4 regions of the Neomoorella thermoacetica genome follow, and region 2 is predicted to be linked to each of the others. Evidence: riboswitches for the same ligand, from Rfam matches in the RefSeq annotation. Region 2 holds a riboswitch; each other region holds the start of a gene.

Region 1 (5,048 bases), 910 kb from region 2:
GTCCAGACAGGAATATAAGGGGCCTTCCGGGCCAGGTCCAGGTAGGTTGCCCGGTCAGGGTGAAACACTGCTTTCTCCCTCCCCAGGGGCAAAATAAAAACCAGCGCTCAAAGATGAGCCCTGGTAAAACTTTACCCTTAATCAAGCTCAACTCTAAGCTAAACTCCACTCTGCTCAACTCGCCTCAACTGTATGCGATTGTTATTATAAGAATAACATGGATGGTAAATACCTGTCAATACTTTTATTGCAGATCCGGGCGCAATTGACTCGCCCGGCCAAGGTAAACATGCACCGGTTGGTGATCACTGTAGGCATGGATTAACACCCGCACTATTCCCGGCTGGCTTCCCGGTACAGGTATCTCCCGGGCGCACATCAGGGCCACATCCAACCAGCCCAGACGGCGGGCGGCTTCAGCCGGGAAGGCGGCATCAAGATCGGGGGTCACGGTGAAAATGGCGCTGATAATATCTCCTCTTTCCAGGTCGTTACGGATAACTATCTCCCGTAATAATTGTTCTGTTGCCGCAATAATTGCTGGGGCCGTATTCTCCTCGACGTCAACGGCCCCGCGCAGGCCCCTTACTTTTTTCCCTCCGGGTCCTTTCTCCATGCCAGCCCCAGGCGCTTCCTGCCCCACCGGCTCAGTCATGCTACCCCTCCTACCATACTGCTCTGTTTACAGGCTCCGGCAGCCGCCCTTTTAGACAGCCCGGTGCCCCAGACCGATGCCGACTTCATCCAGGTGCAACAGGCCAATGCCGAAAAAGATGGCTACACTCAAATGATCGTGCCAGCGGGCAATACCGATTTTCCCCCCCACATTCAGCCCGATGGCTTTGGGCATAATCTGGGAGAGGGCTTCCCGCGTCGCCCCGGCAATGGCTCCTTCTTCCTGGTGGGCCTCTTTAATGACTCCTTCCCTTTTGGCGGCCACTACTGCCCGTTCAATGATTTTCTGGACAGAATTAATAAATTCGCCCCCATAATCCACGGCCGCCGTAGATATGCCGCCGGCTGCATATTCCTTTTTCAGCCGGGCCTCCTCCTCCCGGCTTTCCGAAAGGGCCATTTTAATGGCTACTGCCGCTACCTTTTTACTGCCGTACTCCATGATTGCCTCCACCCATTTATACTTGAATTGATTATATTACATCATGACCGGCATCGCAAGAAGATTTGCGGTCAAGCAAAGAAGCGCTTTTAAAAGAGCGGCCGCCTCCACATAATAATGTCAGGTAGTTTAACCCCCCAAAAACGTTTTCCTATCCAGGCTTACTTTGACAGCACTTTTCCGGCCTGCTAAGATTAACGGCAATGCATCGAGCAAATTTAAAATGCCTAATCCCGGAAAAGCGGGAACGGGGGACCCACCAGAGGGGTGAATCCCCGCCCTCAGTAAGCTTTATTACTTTGGGGTACCAAAGCTATTCAAAGTATGAAAACTGAGGGCGGGGTAGGGCTTTTCTCCGGCCCGAACCCGGCAGCTAACCCCGTCGGCAGGAAAGGAGATGGTACCGTATGTCCAATAGGCAAAGAACCAGCCTGGATCCGTAAACAGGGGAGGGCTGGTTTTATTTGTTATTTCAGGTTCATTAACGCTGGAGGAGGGTATTATGGCCACGGCAACAGAAAAATTGGAGCTCCGCCGGGAGGTTACCGTGTGGGGCTCCTACATGTGGGGTTACGCGGATGTCGGTGCCGACATTTATGCCGCCCTGGGACTGGTTATGCTCTGGGCTAAAGGTGCTACCAGTCTGGCCTTCGCCTTGGCCGGTCTGGTTTACATCATGATCGGCCTGGCTTATACCGAGCTTGCCGCCGCTTACCCCGTTGCCGGCGGTGGCCAGTTTTTTACCTTGCGCGGGCTGGGTGATTTCTGGGGTTTTGTAGCCGGGGCAGCTTTGCTCTTGGACTACACCATAGATATCGCCCTTTTTGCGACTGCTTCCGCTGGCTACATCAACTTCTTTCTGCCTTACCTTTTCGGGGTCAATATTGACTCTCTGGCCGTCAGCATCGGTCCCCTGCACCACGTCAACCTGGTGTGGATGGCAGAGGCCCTGGCCCTGGTGTTCTTCCTTATTGCCCTCAATATTCGCGGTATGAGGGAATCTTCTTTGCTCAATGAAGTCCTGGGTGCTATTGATATCTTGACGGAATCAACCATTATCGTCTTTGGGTTTCTCTTTGCCTGGCGGCCGGAACTCCTGGCCCATCAGTGGGTGACTCAGTTCCCGACTTTTAAGGAATTTGCCTATGGCTCCTCCCTGGCTATTATCTCCTTTGTCGGCCTGGAGTCTATCTCCCAGGCGGCCCAGGAAACCAAACGGCCGGCGACTGTCGTTCCCCGAACTTCTGTCGGCCTGATCTTTACTGTATTCATTTTCGCCACCGCCTTTTCTACCATGAGCCTGGGAGTCCTACCCTGGCAGGATATCGCTAAAGCCGTCGGCGATCCGGTGGCTACCCTGGCCCATGCCATCCCCTTTATTGGCATTATTGCCGGCCCTTTTGCCGCCCTGCTGGGGGCTACCATCCTGCTCATTTCGGCCAACTCCGGGGTCATGAGCGCTTCCCGGTTGACCTTTGCCATGAGCCAGTTTAATTTTATCAGCGACTGGTTCAACGCCGTGCACCCTCGTTACCGGACTCCTTACCGCACTATCCTTGTCTTCTCGGGCATTGGTATCCTTCAGTTAGTTCTTTCTTTCCTGACGCCCAATGCTATGGATACCCTGGGTAACATGTATGCCTTCGGGGCTACCACAGGCTATATCCTGGTTTTTATTGCCCTGATTAAACTACGCTTCACCGATCCCTATGCACCCCGGCCCTATAAAGTGCCTTTAAACATAAAGATAAATTATCGTGGCCGGGTGGTGGAGTTCCCCATCCTGGGGGTAATCGGTACCCTGGGTATCAGCACTATACTCTTCGAAGTCATTCTTACCCATGCCATTGGCCGTATCGCCGGGCCGGCGTGGATTATCCTCTGTTTCCTCTACTACGCTTATTATCGCCGGAGCAAGGGCTACCCCATTTTCGGCAACATCCCCCGGGACTGGGAAGCCCAGCAAATAAAGGTCCTGGAAGCGGCCGAAGAGTACGACCTTCTCGAGGAATACAAGCAGGCTCTTGCAGAACGGGAACGCCTGGAGGCTAAGGCCCATGTCAAGTGAGATTAAAACCCTTACCTGGCGTGACTACTACCAGATGGTTACAACCCTGGCCATGTTGTTCCTGGGACCGGCTATCTGGATCCGTGCCCTTTCCCATCCCAGCCCTATGGCCTGGATCACTGGTGCCGGCTTCCTGGGCCTGGGAATTTACCGGTCCCTGGCCTTTACTCGTTATTTCATCCGGCGGCGTAAGGAGGCCCGGATATGAATAATATCCACAGCAACCCCCTGGGTGTTTTTCTGGCCCTCGCTTTTATGGTCAGCATGGGCCGCCTTTTCTGGTGGATGCTCCATGTGCCGCCAGCTGTTCCTTATGAAGTCGCCCATGTCACCAGGACTGTCGGAGCCGTCAAGCGTATCCTGGTACCTTTAGTAGACAGTGAATATGCCCGCCGGGCGGTTGAACTGGCCTGTCGCCTGGGGACGGAACAGAAGGCTGAGATTATCCTGCTCGCGGTGCTGGAAGTCCCGCTGGCCTCTCCCCTGGGGATTGCCCTGCCGGAAACCGAGGCCCGCTTAAATAATATTCTGGCCCAGGGCACGGAGATCGTCAATTTCCATCACTTGCCCTGCCGGACCAGGATTATCCGGGCCAGGACGGCCGGGACCGGCATCCTTCAGGCGGCGGCCGAGGAAGAGGTGCAATTAATCGTCATTGGCGTCCGGCCCAGGCGCCAAGTCGGCCTCCTGGGGAGTACCTCCGAATGGCTGTTGCGCCGGGCCAATTGTGAATTGCTAATCGATCGCCAACCTGTGTAGGGGGTGCTTTGATGAAGGTTATTATCATCGGTTGCAGCCGCCTGGGGGCCATGCTGGCCACCAGCCTGGCTGGGGCCGGTCATGAGATAAGCGTCATCGATCCCAAGGCTGAAGCCCTGGAACGCCTGCCCCACGATTTTCCCGGCCAGGTCTTCCAGGGAGTGGGTATTGACCTGGAATTACTCGCCAAAGCCGGGGCTGATACTGCCGACGCCCTGATTGCCGTGACTGATCGCGACAGCGCCAACCTGGTCACGGCCCAGGTTGCCAGGGAGAAGTTTCATATTCCCAGGGTTATCGCCCGGGCCTATGATCCCCGGGCGGCAGAGGCTTACCGGGCTATGGGCCTGGATATCTTCTGCCCGACAACCTTTGGTATTGATTATGTCATGGGCCGGCTGGGGGGTGCCGAATAATGTATGTTGTCGTTGCCGGAGGCGGCAAAATCGGTTTCAACCTGACCAGGACCCTCCTGGATGGCGGGCAGGAGGTGCTGCTAATCGAAAAGGATCTGCGCCGCTTTCGCTGGCTGGAGGATCACCTGGGCCAGGTAGTCCTGCATGGTGACGCCACCGAGGTGGCCACCCTGGAAGAAGCCGGCGTCAAGCGAGCGGATGTAGTGGCGGCAGTTACCGGTTTTGACGAGGATAACATCATGATCTGCCGCCTGGCGCAAAAGGTTTTTGGCGTCAAGAGGGTTATCGGCCGGGTAAACAACCCGCAGAATGAAGACGCCTTCCGCCTGCTGGGAATCAACAATATTATCAATAGCACCCGCCTTATTTACAGCCTGATCTTGCAAGAAGTCGATGCCAGCGGGCTTATCCCCCTGCTTACTTTGAAAGGGGGCAAGGTGGAATTTGTGGAAACCGTGCTGCTGCCGGAATCGCCGGCCGCGAATACGGCCGTCAAGGATCTTATCCTTCCGGATCAATGCTTGCTCATGGCCATCCTCCGGGAAGAGGAGCTTATCTTCCCCCGGGGCGATGTCGTTTTACTCCCCGGCGACCGGGTCATTGCCGCCGCCAGGGATGATGAGGTAGAAGCCCTCCGCCGGTCTCTCCTGGGTAGTGCTTAAAGCGGGATTGTGGCCTGCCCCGGAAA
Region 2 (5,048 bases):
TGTACGGCGTCTCTTCGGCCAACCTCTTATGGTTGCCCATCGCCACCAAGCTCAAAAATAAAGACGCCCGGGAACGCCTGTACCAGGAGATGATCCTGGAGGGCGTCCTGGCCCTCCAGGCAGGCAAGAACCCCACCTTGATCCGCAACACCCTGGCGGCCTTCCTGGCCCCGGGTAAGGAAAGGGCAGGTGCCGGGAAGGAAGAGCGGGAGGTGAGCGATGGTGCCGGTCCGCAGGGAAGGGCACGCCAGCAAGGATAACCATGAGCGCTGGCTGTTGACCTATTCCGACTTGATTACCCTGTTGATGATCTTCTTTGTCGTAATGTATGCCATCAGCGATACCAACGCCCAGAAAATGGCCGCCCTGGCCAACTCCCTGGCTCAAACCCTAACTGGCGCCCCGACGACTGGAATCTTAACGTCCGGAGGCCTGACCTCTATAGTACCTGGTATCGCCCCGGCACCGGGCCAGGGGGATGAAGGGGCCGAACTGGCCAGGGCCAGGGCGGAACTACAGCAGTATATCCAGCAGGAAGGCCTGGAAAGCCAGGTGACCCTCAATACCGAGGAACGGGGCCTGGTGGTCAGTGTGGCCGATGCCGTCCTCTTCCCCAAGGGTTCCGCCGATTTGACCCCCGAAGCCCGGGACCTCCTGCGCCAGGTCGGCCGGGCCCTGGCCCGCCTACCCAATTATTTACGGGTTGAAGGCCACACCGACAATCTCCCCATCAACACCCCGGCCTTCCCATCCAACTGGGAACTCTCCACGGCCCGGGCCACCAACGTGGTCAAGGTTTTAATCAGCGAAGCCGGGATCAAACCGGAACGCCTTTCGGCCACCGGCTACGGAGAATATCGCCCGGTGGCCCCCAATAATAGCGAGGCTGATATGGCCCGCAACCGCCGGGTGGATATCGTCGTCCTCAAGGAAGCCTACAACGTCACCGAGCCCCATAAGGGCGAGAAGTAATATAAAAAGCGCCAGGTGAAACACCCGGCGCTTCTATTCTCCATACTATTCTTTAGGCCTGTTCCTTCTGGCGTCCCAGGTTGGAGTAAAAAATAATCCGCTTCTCCCAGGTCCTCAGGATCACCTGGTGATCATTACGGGCGATTACATACTGTGGCAAGATGGGGGTCTTGCCCAGACCGTGGGGGGCATTGATTATATAGGTAGGCACGGCCAGGCCGGAGGTATAGCCCCGGAGCTTATCCATGATCTCCACGCCCTCCTCAATGGAGGTAATAAAGTGGGTGGTCCCCTTCACCGGCTTGGCGTGGAAGATATAGTAGGGCCGTACCCTTATTTTCAAGAGTTCCTGGTTTAATTTACGCATCACAAAGGGATGGTTGTTGACGCCCTTTAACAAAACCGCCTGGTTGCCGAGGACCACCCCGGCCTGGACCAGGCGATCGCAGGCTTCTTTGGCGGCCGCGGTAACCTCCCGGGGGTGGTTGAACTGGGTATTGAGATAGATGGGCGGGTGCTTGGCCAGAACCCGGCACAGCTCCGGGGTAATCCGCTGGGGCATAGTGACCGGCACCCTGGTGCCCAGGCGCTTAATTTCTACGTGGGGGATATTATCGAGTTCCGTCAACAACCAGTCGATCATGGCATCGCTGAGCATCAGGGCGTCACCGCCAGTGATCAGGACATCGCGGATCTCTTCATTCTGGCGGATATACTGGAGGGCCTGCTCCAGTTCCCGGCGGCTGCGACTGCGGTCGACTTCACCGATATTGCGACGCCGCTGGCAGTGACGACAGTACATAGCACACTGGTTGGTTACGTTGATAATCAAACGATCCGGATAACGGCGGGTAATAGCCGGCGCCGGGGAGGTCAACTCTTCATCCATGGGGTCCAGGACGCCATGGTTATCCTCCAGTTCGGCGGCACTGGGCAGAGCCTGGCGCCGGATGGGGCAATCAGGTTCCGGTCCCATCAGGCTCAGGTAGTAAGGAGAAACCGCCCAGCGATAGGTACGTTCTACCTTTAGTATGGCTTCCTTTTCAGCTTCTGTCAGGGGAATCAGTTCCGCCAGGGTTGCCACCGAGGTGATACGGTGGGTCAACTGCCAGCGCCAGTCCTGCCACTCGGCTTCCCCGGCGCCAAAGTAAGCCAGGATACGTTGCTTGCTGGCTTCGATCTCGGCTGCCGCCTCCAGGCCGCTGGCGATCTTCTCCCTTTCTTCCAGGTAATCGACAATCCTGGCTTTCAATTCGGCTGCCCGGTCAAGAGCAATTTCCCTTTTAGCTTCCCTTCCCATCAACCTGCCTTTCTCCGGGTAAATACTCATTACCTATTTCCTCCTTCCTGAGGGTAAAATAAAACCCCGGCCTGAACCGGGGTTTTGCTGGCATAGAAAACTAACGGTATTACACCTCACCTTTCTACGCTTACGAAGTTAGCTGCCGGGTTCGGGTCGAAAGTTAACCCTACCTGAAAAAGGATTCACCCCAAGAAGTGGTTCCCCCGTTCCCTATTCAGGGATTCAGCGCTCGCTTATTTAGTTTTCATTACTATTCTAACATAGATGATAAGCGCCTGTCAATCAGGCAGGTTCCTTATCCCGGCGCCAGCGCCGCCAGCAATAATAAACAGAAATGGTGGTAATAGCCAATCCCGCCAGGATCAACAGGGCGTCCATCCACCAGGTGGCGTACCGGCGGTAGACCTGCCACCACCCCAAAAGGTAATGGGTCCCCTTCCAACTGGCATACTGCCAGGCTAACGTCCAGGTAAAGGCACCCAGGGTTGAATACAGGGCATAGATTCCGGTCTCCATCCCAACCACCCCGGCAGCCAGGATGGTGGGGGTGCGGATAGGGCCAAACCAGCGGGCCAGGATAATTACCGCCGCCCCGTAACGGGCCAGCCAGTAACGGGCGGTTGTCATACCTCCTTCACCCCATCCCTGGTGAAGGAGGCGTTCAATCAGCCCGCGACCGGGCCTGGCTCCCAGCCAGTAACCGATTAGGTTCCCCAGGAGGTTGCCTGCAGTCCCGACCAGCACCGCTCCCCAGAAGCTCATTTCGCCCCGTTCAATCAAATAGCCGGCGGCCAGGAAGGCCGGTTCAAAGGGTACACCCGGTAAACCCGTTCCTTCAATAGCCAGAAGGCCGAAAAGAGCCAGGTAAGCATGGAGGGCCGTCAAGGCACCACCCCGCCCGGAGGCCGGTAGCGAGCCACTACCGTCCTGGCGCCGTATACCTGCTGTCCCACCCGGACGGTAAACTCAACGTCCTCGCTAAAGATAACCAGGTCCACCTGGGAACCTCGCTCGATAAAGGATACCTTCTGGCCCCGGTCGACTACCTGGCCCGGCTTGATGAAACTATTTATCTTGTTGACAAACTTATCGGCTATCTCCACCATAGCTATCTTAATGCCCTCACCATCCAGAAAGATGGTCAAGCGCTCATTTACCAGGCGGTAGCGGTGGCAAAAGAGGTCCACCGCCCTCCGGAAGTAGGTCAAGCGGATGTATTCCCAGAGATCCACCATAGGCAGATTAACCCTGGCCCGGGTATGGACCATATCCTCCACCCTACCGGCAATGGGGGCGTAATTAAAGTGGACATCCAGGGGCGACATATAAATCCCCATGATCCAGCCCCGGTCGCCCAGGCCCGGTGCTTTCATTATTTCCCGGACAGGGATGGCCTGGCCCAGCTTTTCGGCCACCACCTCGCCGTTACGGAAAGGCTTGATGTAAACTATCTTGCCGTCGGCCGGGGCCAGGATGGTGCCCGCTTCTGTTGGAGGCACCCGGACCGGGTCGCGGTAGAACCATACCCGGCGCAAAAACCACATAATGGCGGTGATAACAGCCGCCAGGAGGAGAAGGATCTTTAAAAGGTTTAAACCCACGAAGAGCGCGGGCAGGATTGCCAGGGCCATAGAAAAAGTTACCATTCTGATAACACCTTCTTTATACTATAGGGCATCCTGGGTAAATAATAACCGCAAAACCCGGCCAGCATCAAGGGCCAGCGGACGCGCATCGTTTTCAGCGGCCGGGGTTGAAGGATGCCGTTGCGATAGGCGTTATCCAGGGCCGTATAAGTGGCCAGGGTCCCTTGCTCTTTCCAGAGCCGGCCCAGGGCATCAGCTGGAGTTTGCTGGAAATATACTTCGGGAACCGGCAGGAGCTTGGAGAGTTCCCGGTAAATAGGCTGTAGTTCCTGGATGTAACCCTCCAGGGCCACCTGCCGGCGCAGGCGATTGTAGGTTTCAATATCCCCCGGATAATCTACCCCGGCCTCCAGGACAGCGCGGATACATTCCAGCAAGATGCGGATGCGCTCCAGGTCCCATACCGGGTCAAAAACCCGGATTTCCAGGGTCCCCAGCCGTTTGGACTCAATGAGGTCCTGAAAGCGATAAAGCCTGTCCTCCCGCAGCGGCCCGATGGCAAAGGCTTCCGCCCAGCGGTAGGATTGGCCGTAGCGCCTGCTGCCGGCTATGGGTGAGTTGATTACCAGCAGGGCCAGGAGGGGTAAGAAGTAGACCAGGTTGCGGTAGGCCCGTTCCCGGTCGGGAAACCCGCTGACATGGACGTGCATGCCGCAGATATTGGTGGGGGCGACCTGGTCAAAGAGGTGGCCAACCGGAACAATGAGCCCCTGGCAAACGGCGGCCAGTTCCCGGCGCCGGCGACGCAGGTCGGCGACGAGGTCCCCGGTGTCCGGGAAAACCCCGGTAGAAATTTCAATGCCGCTCATAAGACCCCAGCGCAGGTCCTTACCGCGGTTGAAGTTACAGGCGGTATGGGTATAGTAGTAGCCCGGGTCAAGCCAGAGTAACCGGGCCAGGTAATAGAGGGACTGGAGGGTGGGTTTGTCGGGTTCGGTTATAAAGACTTCTTCTTCCAGGCCAAAACGCAGGGGCGTCATTTATAAATCGCTTCCCTTAATCTTTACGAGGCGCCAGGGGATCCGGTCCAGGGGCAGCCTGCCGATAGAGGTGACGGCGGTGAACATCAGGTAGTGCTCGCCGGGAGGAATAAGGTCCGGCAGGGCCATCTCCAGGCTGTCGCCTCC
Region 3 (5,048 bases), 1.3 Mb from region 2:
CCTCTCCGTTGCCAATTAATCCCCTCCCCCCCGGCCAAAGGTTTTTAGTACCGCCTGGAGGACGGCTGTCGTAGGGGTAGCATTCCCCAGTTCCTGCCGTACCCTGGCCAGGATCGGGCCAATCTCTTCCCGGCTATAGCCCAGCGCCAACAGGGCGGCCAGGGCTTCATCATTATCCCCGCCTCCTGCCGGTATGGCCTCAGTCTCCGTACCGTCTACCAGGCCGGATTTTAAAACCGCGTCCTTCAATTCCAGGAGTAACCGCTGGGCCTTCTTGGCCCCGATTCCCGGCAGGGCGGTCAGAAAGGCACTATCGCCGGCGGCAATGGCCCGGGACAGCTGTTCCGGCTTGGCAGCCCCCAAAATCTGGAGGGCGCCCCGGGGCCCGATGCCATTTACGCCTCTAAGGAGGGTGAAAAGGTGCAGTTCCTCCGGCCGGGTAAAACCATATAATTCCATGGCGTCTTCCCTGACCACCAGCTGGGTGTAGACAGCTATCTCCGTACCGGGGGCCGGCCAGGAACGATTGGTCACTGTACGTACCAGCCAGCCGATCCCTCCGGTCTCCAGGAGGATACCCTCCGGTGTTACCAGATGTAACCTACCCCGCAGGTACCCGATCAACGGCCAGCCACCTCCTTTTCCCTTTGCCGCCAGGGCGCGAAGCTGGCATGACATACGGCTACCGCCAGGGCATCGGCCACATCATCTGGCCGGGGTTTTTCTTCTAGGCCCAGCAAAGCCTGGACCATACGCTGGACCTGTTCCTTGGGCGCCCGGCCGAAACCGGCCACTGCCTGCTTGACCTCCAGGGGGGTATACTCGGCCACCGGCAGACCGGTATGGGCCGCGGCCAGAAGGATCACGCCCCTGGCCTGGCCAACGGCTAGGGCTGTCTTGCTGTTTTTGTTAAAGAAGAGTTCTTCCACGGCCATGGTTTCTGGCTGCAAGCGCTCGATTAGCTCCCTTATGCCGGCGTAAATGGTTGCCAGCCGCCGGCAGGGATCCTCCCCCGCCGGTGTCCGGATACAATCGTATACCAGGGCGCGGGTTTGTCCAGCCCGGGCCTCCACCAGGCCGTAACCGACAATCGCCGTCCCCGGGTCTATTCCCAGGATCAGCATAATTATTCCCCCGAAAATATGGTTCTATCAAAAATGGTTATTATTGGTTTGGGTATGCTCCATCTTCTTTAGGAGTACCGGTTCAAAAAAACCTCTGCCTGGCAATTATTCGACGTTGAAGAGAGCAGTTCCTTTTTTTCCAAACCAAAAGAAAAACCGGGTCGCTGACCCGGCCGGAAAATATCCGGGGAACTAGCGGTATTCGTCCAGGCTGTCCAGGGCTTCCAGGAGTTCTTGTTCGGAGTTAAATTCCGCCTCGCCGGCCTGAATCCTGGACTGCCAGTTGGCCGGGATGGCAGAGATTTTGAGGCCCGTAACCTTAAGCAGCGGCCCCAGGGTTCCGGCAGGTCCCTGATAAACGGCCACCAGGCCGTCCTTTACTGCCAGGTGCCGCTTGGGAGCGCAAACCGGGCACAGGCCGTCAACTTCCTGGGTGGCTACCAGGCGTCCGGCTTCTTGCCTCAGGTGCCACCCTTCGGCCGGCGGAAAAAGGGAGGTCATCTCCTCTTTACCGGATCCCTGCCACTTGATCCCCGGCGGCAGGGGCAGGGGGTAGGTATGGCCGCAACCGCGGTAATATTTTTCCAGTCGCGGTTCAAGCTGGACCCGGGGTTCCATGATACCTGGCACCCTTAAAAAAACCGGCTGCCGGCCGGAATTTACCCTGGCCTCCTGGTAGGCCACCAGTCCCCCAAGGAAAAAGATCACTATACCGATAACAAGCAAGCGCCGGACTGCTGTCACTGTGGCCCCTCCTGCCAAACAGAAATTGCCACTAACTAGCATTGCCGGCGGCCTGTAGTTTTATACCTCGCTATATATCTAATTGGTCCATAATTGCTGCAGGAATATCAGCGTTTGTATATACTGCCTGGACGTCGTCATGATCTTCGAGGCGTTCAATGAGACGCATAACCTTGCCTGCTGTCTCCGGGTCGTCGATGGTAACAGTCGTTTGCGGTACCATCTCAACCTCAGCGTGTGTTATGGTAACACCGCTGGCCTCCAGGGCTTCCCGGACGGCCTCCAGGTCCCCGGGCGCCGTCTTGATTTCCAATACCTCGTCGTCCTCGTCATCGACATCCTCCGCCCCGGCCTCGATAGCCTGGAGGATTACTTCTTCCCGTTTATCCCCGGCGGGGACCTCCACCGTAATTACCCCTTTGGGGTTAAACATCCAGGCTACGCAACCGCTTTCGCCCAGGTTGCCACCGCCCCGGGAAAAGATATATCTGATTTCTGAAGCTGTACGGTTCCGGTTATCGGTGGCTATATTCAGAAGCATGGCTACGCCACCGGGACCGTAACCTTCATAGGTCATTTCCTCATATGCGGCCCCTTCTAGTTCGCCGGTACCGCGCATAATGGCCCGCTGGATGTTCTCGTTGGGCATATTGGCTGCTTTGGCCTTGGCTATAGCAGCCTTTAAGCGCATATTGCCCTCGGGATCACCGCCTCCCATCCGGGCGGCGATGATAATTTCCCGCCCGATTTTGGTAAAGAGGCGGCCCCGTTTTTCATCAACCTTGGCCTTGCGATTTTTAATATTGGCCCACTTGGAATGTCCGGACATCTCTCTTACCCCCTTTCTTATATACTCAACATTGAAATTCTAACATACAGGGCCTTATTTAAGCAACATTTACCGCCCGGGCTTATTTAAAGCATGGGTTATAGCAAATTCTGCCTGCCAATTTTATGTTAACTATACCCTTATTTTATGGTAAAATGAATTTAACGTTATGGCCACCTGTAAACGCCGAATTTCTTTTAAAAGAAACCGGGGGAACCATATTCTTGGGGTTAATCCCGCTTCCAGTATACACCTCTCGTCTTTGTCCGGAGCCGGGCAACGGTGGGAGAAAGACCGGGAGCGGCATAGGGCACTTCCAGCCCGCACCCGTCAGCTAACCCCGGAGGCGTTGGAAGGGAGGTGGATTTTTTACTGGCCTGGCCAGGCGTAAAAAAGGAGTAAAAGGAGGATTGACCGCTTTGAAGCACAAGTGGCTCACCGCAGCTCTGAAAATCCTGCTGGCCGCCGTTGTGGCTGCCGCCCCTTTAAGCGCGGCCCGGGCTGCTACACCCGCCTCTAACTCTACCAGGGGTATTTACTCCTATAACTATAGCTGGTATACCGCCCCTTACTGGAGCTGGCACTACCGGTGGCATGTTTCTCCGAACGCCGGCAGCGGACAGGTCACCAGGCAGTCCCCGACTCCGGCACCGGCGCCTGCACCACAACCAGCATCTAAACCCGCACCGGCCCCGGTAACCAGTCCCGGCAATCCGGCCGTACCAGCACCGCAACCTGCCCCCCAACCCGCCCCCGCCGGTAACTACCAGTTAAGCGCTTACGAACAGCAGGTAGTGAACCTGGTCAATGCCGAGCGGGCCAAGGTCGGCCTGAAACCCCTGGCAGCAGACCCGCAGCTGGCCCGGGTAGCTCGCCTCAAGGCCGAAGATATGCGGGACAAGAATTATTTCAGCCATGAGTCGCCCACTTATGGTTCCTTCGCCAATATGCTCAAGCAATTCGGCATTAGCTACCGTATAGCCGGGGAGAACATCGCCGCCGGCTACCCAACACCGGAGGCGGTGGTAGCGGCCTGGATGAATAGCCCCGGCCACCGCAGTAATATCTTAAACGCTAATTTTACGGCCATAGGTGTCGGCTATGCCAGCGGCGGCAGCTATGGCCACTACTGGGTCCAGGAATTCATCGGCCAGTAGAACTTCATAGCAGTAGAAACGGCAGGCCACCGGCCTGCCGTTTTCCCTTAGCCTATCTTGAACAACTCCGTACTCAGGTAGCGCTCGCCGGTGTCGGGGGCGATGGCCAGTACCCTTTTCCCCCGGCCCAGGCGCCGGGCCACTTGGAGGGCGGCAAAAGCAGCGGCGCCCGAAGAGATGCCCACCAGCAGGCCTTCCTCCCGTGCCAGGCGCCGGGCCGTTTCCATAGCGTCTTCGTTGGTGACGGTGATTATCTCGTCAACCACCTCCCGGCGCAAGACCGGCGGGACAAAGCCGGTACCTATACCCTGAATCTTATGGGGTCCTGGCTGGCCTCCAGAAAGGACCGGTGAAGCCGCCGGTTCCACAGCTACAATCCTTACCCCCGGGATTTCCTTTTTCAGGACCTCACCCACCCCGGTGAGGGTACCCCCGGTCCCGACGCCGGCCACAAAGGCGTCTACTTTACCGTCCATTTGCTCCAGGATCTCCCTGGCCGTGGTCTGGCGGTGGATGGCCGGGTTGGCCGGATTTTCAAACTGCTGGGGCATAAAGTAACCGGGGTTCTCCCGTACCAGTTCATTTGCTTTATCTACAGCCCCCTTCATCCCCAGGTTTCCCGGAGTCAGGACGAACTCCGCCCCATAGGCCGCCAGGAGCTTGCGCCTCTCAATACTCATTGTTTCCGGCATAACCAGGATCAGGCGGTAACCCCGTACGGCCGCCACCATGGCCAGGCCGATACCCGTATTACCACTTGTGGGCTCGACAATGGTATCCCCGGGTTTCAAGCGGCCGTCGGCTTCCGCAGCGGTAATCATGCTGAGGGCAATGCGGTCCTTAACACTGCCTCCAGGATTAAAAAACTCGATTTTTAAGTATACCTCCATCCCGTCCTCTACCAGGCGGTTCAGGCGCAGGATCGGCGTCTGCCCTATCAACTGGGTAACATCCCGGGCTATCTTCATGCTGCCTTCCTCCTTATAACTAAGTATTTATATCGGAATTATTTACATTTTAATCCCTGGTCATGGGCCTGTCAAGTAAAAAAGCCACGGCAACTATAGTATGCCGTGGCCTGGCCGTAACTAACGCCCGGCTTAGAGGGCTTCGAGGATGATTTTATGGTCCACCAGGGCCATTTCTTTAATCCGCGCCCGCAGGAGTTTGCGTTTACCGAAAATATCTTCCATC
Region 4 (5,048 bases), 930 kb from region 2:
GCAGTAGTTCCGGGTACTCCTGTACCCTAGCTGCCAGCTGATCCGGAGACATCACCGGTTTCTCCTTCCCTGACGGCATGGCCTGATGAAAACAATTCATCCACCAGTGGACATCATGGCGCCGTACCCTTTCCTGTAACAGTTGCAACCTTTTGCTTTGCTCTGCCCGGCCCATCCCCAGGGCCGTATTAAAGATCATGGCCATCCCGTCGATGTCATAGGGGTTCACCAGGACGGCACCCTTCAATTCCTGGGCGGCACCGGCGAAACGGCTCAAGACCAGGACGCCGGTCTGATCACGCCGTGAAGCTACATATTCCTTGGCCACCAGGTTCAAGCCGTCTCTTAAGGGTGTGACCAGCATCACATCGGCTGCCAGGTAATAGGCTACCAGCTCCCGCCGGGGGAGGCCGCGCCAGAAATAGTATACCGGTTGGTAGTTGCCGTCACTAAAACGGCCGTTGATGCGGCCTACAGTGGCTTCCACCTGCTCCTTTAACTGACGATAGGCCGGTACAGCTGTCCGGCTGGGAACGGCGACCTGGATCAGGGCGGCCCGGCCGCGCCATTCGGGGGCTTCTTCCAGCAGACGTTCCCACGCCAGGAGCCTTTCCAGGATGCCCTTGGTATAATCGAGGCGCTCCACGCTTAACGCCAGGCGCTCGACACCAATTTGTTCCCGCAGTTTTTGAGCCCTGGCCATGGTGGCTGGACTGGCAGCCTGGCGCTGGAAGGCTTGATAATCTATGCCCATAGGCCAGGCACCAACATGAATGCGCCGCTGCTCCCAGAAGACAATACCGGCTTCAAAATCGACCCTGGCTCCCAGCATGTGCGCCACGGCCTGCAAAAAATTGTCAACGTAGGCTTGAAGGTGAAAACCCAGGACATCGGTTCCTAGCAGACCGCGCAGGATATGGGTTGCCCAGGGTAGGGTCGCCAGCAGGTCATGGTGGGGGAAAGGTATATGCCAGAAGAAGAATTGTTTTAATTGGGGCCTGCGGTGGCGGAGGTGGGCCGGTACCAGGGCCAGGTGATAATCATTTACCCAGACTGTATCCCTTTCCCCGGCTTCTTCCAGGGTGGCTGCGGCAAATTTGGCATTAACATCGACATACGCCGACCATTCCCGGACTTCATAACGACATTTTTCTAAAAAGTAATGGCATAGGGGCCACAAGGCGCTATTGGTAAAGCCATGGTAATAGAGGTTGATTTCATCGGCGGTAAGGGGAACTTCACGAAAAGTATAGGCCGGATTACCCTCGGGTACCGGTAAACGTAAACCGGGACTGTTCTCCTGGGGCGCCTCCCAGCCACCCCAGGCAACCCAGACGCCACCTTTTTCCCTTAAGAAGGGTTCCACGGCCGAAACCAGTCCGCTGATGGCCGGTACAACCTGGATACCGTCCCGGGTTGCCTGCAAATTATATGAACCTCGGTTGGAAACCATGACAATTTTAGCAGGCTGCTTTTGGGACATTTTACCTACCTCCTCCTCACCTCAAATACTTATTTACCGGTAATAAGCCCCTCCCTGTAAATAAAATATAAAATATAAACCCCGTTTAAATCCGGGGTTGCAGCATAAACCATAAACGTAATGGAAAACTACACCGTTTACCGGCGGTATTCCCTTCACGCTTACGAAGTTAGCTGACGGATTCGGGCCACGTCTAGCCCTACCCACCGGTATAACCGGCAAGATTCACCCCGGGAAATTGGGTCCCCCGCTTACGGCTGCACACCGCAATTCAGCGTTTCAGGATATATAAATATTATATCACGCCAGGAACAAAATGCAAATTTTGTGTCCATTTATTCCCGGAAGGATATTCCAGGATACCTGCCGAATCCATTCTTAATAAAGGGAGGGGAGTATATGCTCGATACAGAGCTCGATTTGCGCAATAACCCGGGTGTTGTTGAACCCGCGACGGAGGTGCTGAAGGAAGGGGGGATTTTTCTCATCTCCCTGCCCGATGGTTCGGTTCTGGACGGGGGTAACGGTAACCTGGGCCTTTATTACAATGATACCCGTTATTTAAGCCACCTGGAATTTCTTGTAGCCGGGCAGCGACCTGTATTTCTATCTTCTTCCATCCGCGACAGCCACTTTGCCCAGATTGAACTTACCAATCCCGTTTTCAATTTACCCGACGGCACTATGGTGCCGGCCCAGACCATCCATCTTCGCCAGCTACGGTTAATTAAGGGCGCCTTTTTTCAACGCCTGCGTTTAATAAATTTTAATCCCTTCCCGGTTAAGTTAATGCTTCGTTTTAACCTGGCTGCCGATTTCCGGGATATATTTGAGGTTCGCGGCAGCCAGCGCCGCCGCCGGGGGGAATTGTTACCGGTCGAGGTACGACGCCAGGGGCTGGTCCTGGCTTACCGGGGCCTGGATAACCTGATCCGTACCACCCACATTACCTTTGAACCGGTGCCAACCTCTATCACCGGCCACCACGATCGGGCCGAAGTAGGCTTTGAACTTACCTTGCCGCTCCAAAAAAAGATCTACCTGCATTTAAAGATCGAATTGGATGCAGGAAATACAACACCTGGTAACAAGATCAGCGATCTTTTTTCAGCGGCCACCATTGAACAGGCAGCCGCCTACCACCAGTGGCAAAGGGAGTCGACCAGGGTGTGGACGGATAATAGCTTCATCAACGCCATGTTCCAGACGGCCGTCACCGATCTCAAGGCCCTGCAAATAGATTACCCGGGCGAGGGCGGGATCATAGCGGCCGGGATACCCTGGTACACAGCCCCCTTCGGCCGCGATTCCCTGATTACCTCCTGGCAGACCCTCATTTTAAACCCGGCCCTGGCCCGCCAGACCCTGCGTTTCCTGGCCCGCTACCAGGGCAAAGGGGTGGATAGATGGCGGGAGGAAAGGCCGGGAAAAATCCTCCACGAATTGCGCCGGGGGGAGATGACCGGATGCGGGGAGGTACCCCATAGCCCTTATTACGGCTCCATAGACGCCACCCTGTGGTTTATTATTCTCCTGGCCGCCACCTACAAGTGGACCCAGGATGACGACCTGTTACAGGAACTGGCTGACCCTTTACGCAACTGCCTGCACTGGTGCCTGCGTTACGGCGACCTGGATGGCGACGGTTACCTGGAATATCTCCGGGAGTCCCCGGCAGGTCTTACCAACCAGGGCTGGAAGGATTCCTGGGATGCCGTAGTCGACCGGGAAGGGCGCCTGCCCGTGGGTCCTATTGCCCTGGTGGAAGTCCAGGCCTACTACTACCTGGCCCTCACTGAAGCCGCCCATTTATTGTCCCTCCTGGGTGATAAACCGACCGCCGCCGGGCTGAAGAAACGGGCCCAGCGGTTGAAAGCGCGCTTCAACCAGGATTTTTGGCTGGAAGACGAGGGATATCTGATTTTTGCCCTGGATGGTGAGAAGAGGCCTTTGACCACCCTGGTTTCCAACGGGGGCCAGGCCCTCTTTACCGGCATTCTCCCGCCGGAGAGGGCCAGGAGGGTTGCCCAGCGCTTGATGGCTGCAGATTTCTATTCCGGCTGGGGTATTCGTACCATGAGTAAAAGAGAGAAGGCCTATAACCCCATGAGCTATCATAATGGCTCGGTCTGGCCCCATGATAACGCCATTATCGCCGCCGGCCTGCGCCGTTACCAGTGCCTGGATGAATTGTCACGCCTGGCTGCGGGCCTTTTCGCCGCCAGCCCCCACTTTAATTACCGCCGCTGGCCGGAGCTCTTCTGTGGTTTTACCCGGAGGGGTTTAAGCGGCCCGGTGCGCTATCCCGTAGCCTGTGATCCCCAGGCCTGGGCAGTTGGCAGCCTTTTCAGTTTCCTGCACCACTTGCTGGGCCTGGAGTTGAGGGAGCAGAGCCTTTTTATTTCCCGCCCCCTGTTGCTGCCCGGGACCCGGCGGGTGGAGATCAGGAACCTTGCGGTAGCCGGCAGCCGTCTGGACCTGGCCTTTGAGGAAAAGGATGGTCGGGTTATGGCCAACCTTTTAAAGAAAGAAGGAAATCTCAAAGTTATCATTGAGGCCTGAAGAAGCCACCAGGGTTTGTCCTTCCTTGACTTTATCGGGTAATTATAGATAAAATATTTGTGGTATCTTACCCCGATTATAAAATTCTTTAAGGAGGCGAAGTAATATGCGTGTTGCCATGTTACATTGGGCTTTCCCGCCGATCATCGGGGGAGTGGAATCCCACCTAGTCCTCCTGTGCCCTTACCTCGTCCGGCAGGGGCACCAGGTAAGCCTCCTAACGGCCACAGCCCCCGGTACCCCGGTGGAGGAAAGCTGGCAGGGAGTTGTAATTAAGCGCTCGCCCTTGCTGGATCTAAATTCCCTTACTCCAGCAGTTATTGAGGCCAGGGCCGGGGAGATCAAGGAACTCTTGGAAAACTTTTTACTGGCAGTGCGGCCGGATGTGGTCCACGCCCATAACTTTCACTATTTCAGCTATGTACACGCGGCCAGTCTCCAGGAAATTTGCCGCCGTCACGGCTGGCCCCTGGTCCTCACGGCCCATAATGTGTGGGATGACGAACTGTGGACCAGGATGAATAGCCTGGCCAGGGGCTGGGACCTGGTTATTGCCGTCAGCCACTACATACGCCAGGAATTGGTGGTTAATGGCTATCCGCCGGAGCGGGTGACAGTTGTCTACCATGGCACAGATACTAATACCTTCCGGCCGCCCTCCCCGGAGGACAGGCAGGCCCTTTATACCTCCTATCCGGAATGGCGGGGACGGCGGATTATCTTCCACCCGGCCAGGATGAGCCGGGCCAAGGGCTGTGACGTCAGCATTCGCGCCCTGGATCTCATCCGCCGGGAAATCCCCGACGTTCTCCTGGTACTGGCCGGTACCACCAACACCGTTGACTGGGGCCAAAAACAGCCGGCGGAAGTAGCCTCTCTCCAGGATCTTATCGCCAGCTTGGGCCTGGAGGAAAATGTCTTCATCCGTTTCTTCCCGTGGCAGGAGATGCCTGCTGTTTACCAGGGGGCCGAGGTCTGCCTCTACCCATCGGCCTTCCAGGAG

The links. Region 2 has a riboswitch for cyclic di-AMP ahead of eam (glutamate 2,3-aminomutase). Riboswitches for the same ligand answer to the same signal wherever they lie in the genome.
Region 1: another riboswitch for cyclic di-AMP. It lies ahead of MOTHE_RS06445 (APC family permease); the one in region 2 lies ahead of eam (glutamate 2,3-aminomutase).
Region 3: another riboswitch for cyclic di-AMP. It lies ahead of MOTHE_RS14150 (CAP domain-containing protein); the one in region 2 lies ahead of eam (glutamate 2,3-aminomutase).
Region 4: another riboswitch for cyclic di-AMP. It lies ahead of MOTHE_RS06560 (bifunctional alpha,alpha-trehalose-phosphate synthase (UDP-forming)/trehalose-phosphatase); the one in region 2 lies ahead of eam (glutamate 2,3-aminomutase).

What each region holds. Positions count from the first base shown of each region.
Region 1 is NZ_CP012369.1:1,283,912-1,288,959, forward strand. It holds gene trpE (anthranilate synthase component I) at 1-68, opposite strand, end outside; gene aroH (chorismate mutase) at 245-655, opposite strand; gene MOTHE_RS06435 (HutP family protein) at 707-1,117, opposite strand; cyclic di-AMP (ydaO/yuaA leader) riboswitch at 1,332-1,519, shown strand; gene MOTHE_RS06445 (APC family permease) at 1,620-3,185, shown strand; gene MOTHE_RS06450 (hypothetical protein) at 3,175-3,393, shown strand; gene MOTHE_RS06455 (universal stress protein) at 3,390-3,944, shown strand; gene MOTHE_RS06460 (potassium channel family protein) at 3,956-4,360, shown strand; gene MOTHE_RS06465 (potassium channel family protein) at 4,360-5,022, shown strand.
Region 2 is NZ_CP012369.1:370,936-375,983, reverse strand. It holds gene MOTHE_RS01935 (flagellar motor protein) at 1-260, shown strand, start outside; gene MOTHE_RS01930 (OmpA/MotB family protein) at 220-972, shown strand; gene eam (glutamate 2,3-aminomutase) at 1,025-2,302, opposite strand; cyclic di-AMP (ydaO/yuaA leader) riboswitch at 2,385-2,513, opposite strand; gene MOTHE_RS01920 (DedA family protein) at 2,558-3,160, opposite strand; gene MOTHE_RS01915 (phosphatidylserine decarboxylase) at 3,157-3,921, opposite strand; gene MOTHE_RS01910 (glutamate--cysteine ligase family protein) at 3,915-4,901, opposite strand; gene MOTHE_RS12665 (PIG-L family deacetylase) at 4,902-5,048, opposite strand, start outside.
Region 3 is NZ_CP012369.1:1,633,489-1,638,536, forward strand. It holds gene ruvB (Holliday junction branch migration DNA helicase RuvB) at 1-15, opposite strand, end outside; gene ruvA (Holliday junction branch migration protein RuvA) at 16-624, opposite strand; gene ruvC (crossover junction endodeoxyribonuclease RuvC) at 621-1,124, opposite strand; gene MOTHE_RS08265 (hypothetical protein) at 1,317-1,868, opposite strand; gene MOTHE_RS08270 (YebC/PmpR family DNA-binding transcriptional regulator) at 1,939-2,697, opposite strand; cyclic di-AMP (ydaO/yuaA leader) riboswitch at 2,872-3,062, shown strand; gene MOTHE_RS14150 (CAP domain-containing protein) at 3,117-3,854, shown strand; gene cysK (cysteine synthase A) at 3,902-4,822, opposite strand; gene MOTHE_RS08285 (CooT family nickel-binding protein) at 4,955-5,048, opposite strand, start outside.
Region 4 is NZ_CP012369.1:1,303,733-1,308,780, reverse strand. It holds gene MOTHE_RS06560 (bifunctional alpha,alpha-trehalose-phosphate synthase (UDP-forming)/trehalose-phosphatase) at 1-1,483, opposite strand, end outside; cyclic di-AMP (ydaO/yuaA leader) riboswitch at 1,628-1,770, opposite strand; gene MOTHE_RS06555 (amylo-alpha-1,6-glucosidase) at 1,883-4,045, shown strand; gene MOTHE_RS06550 (glycosyltransferase family 4 protein) at 4,152-5,048, shown strand, end outside.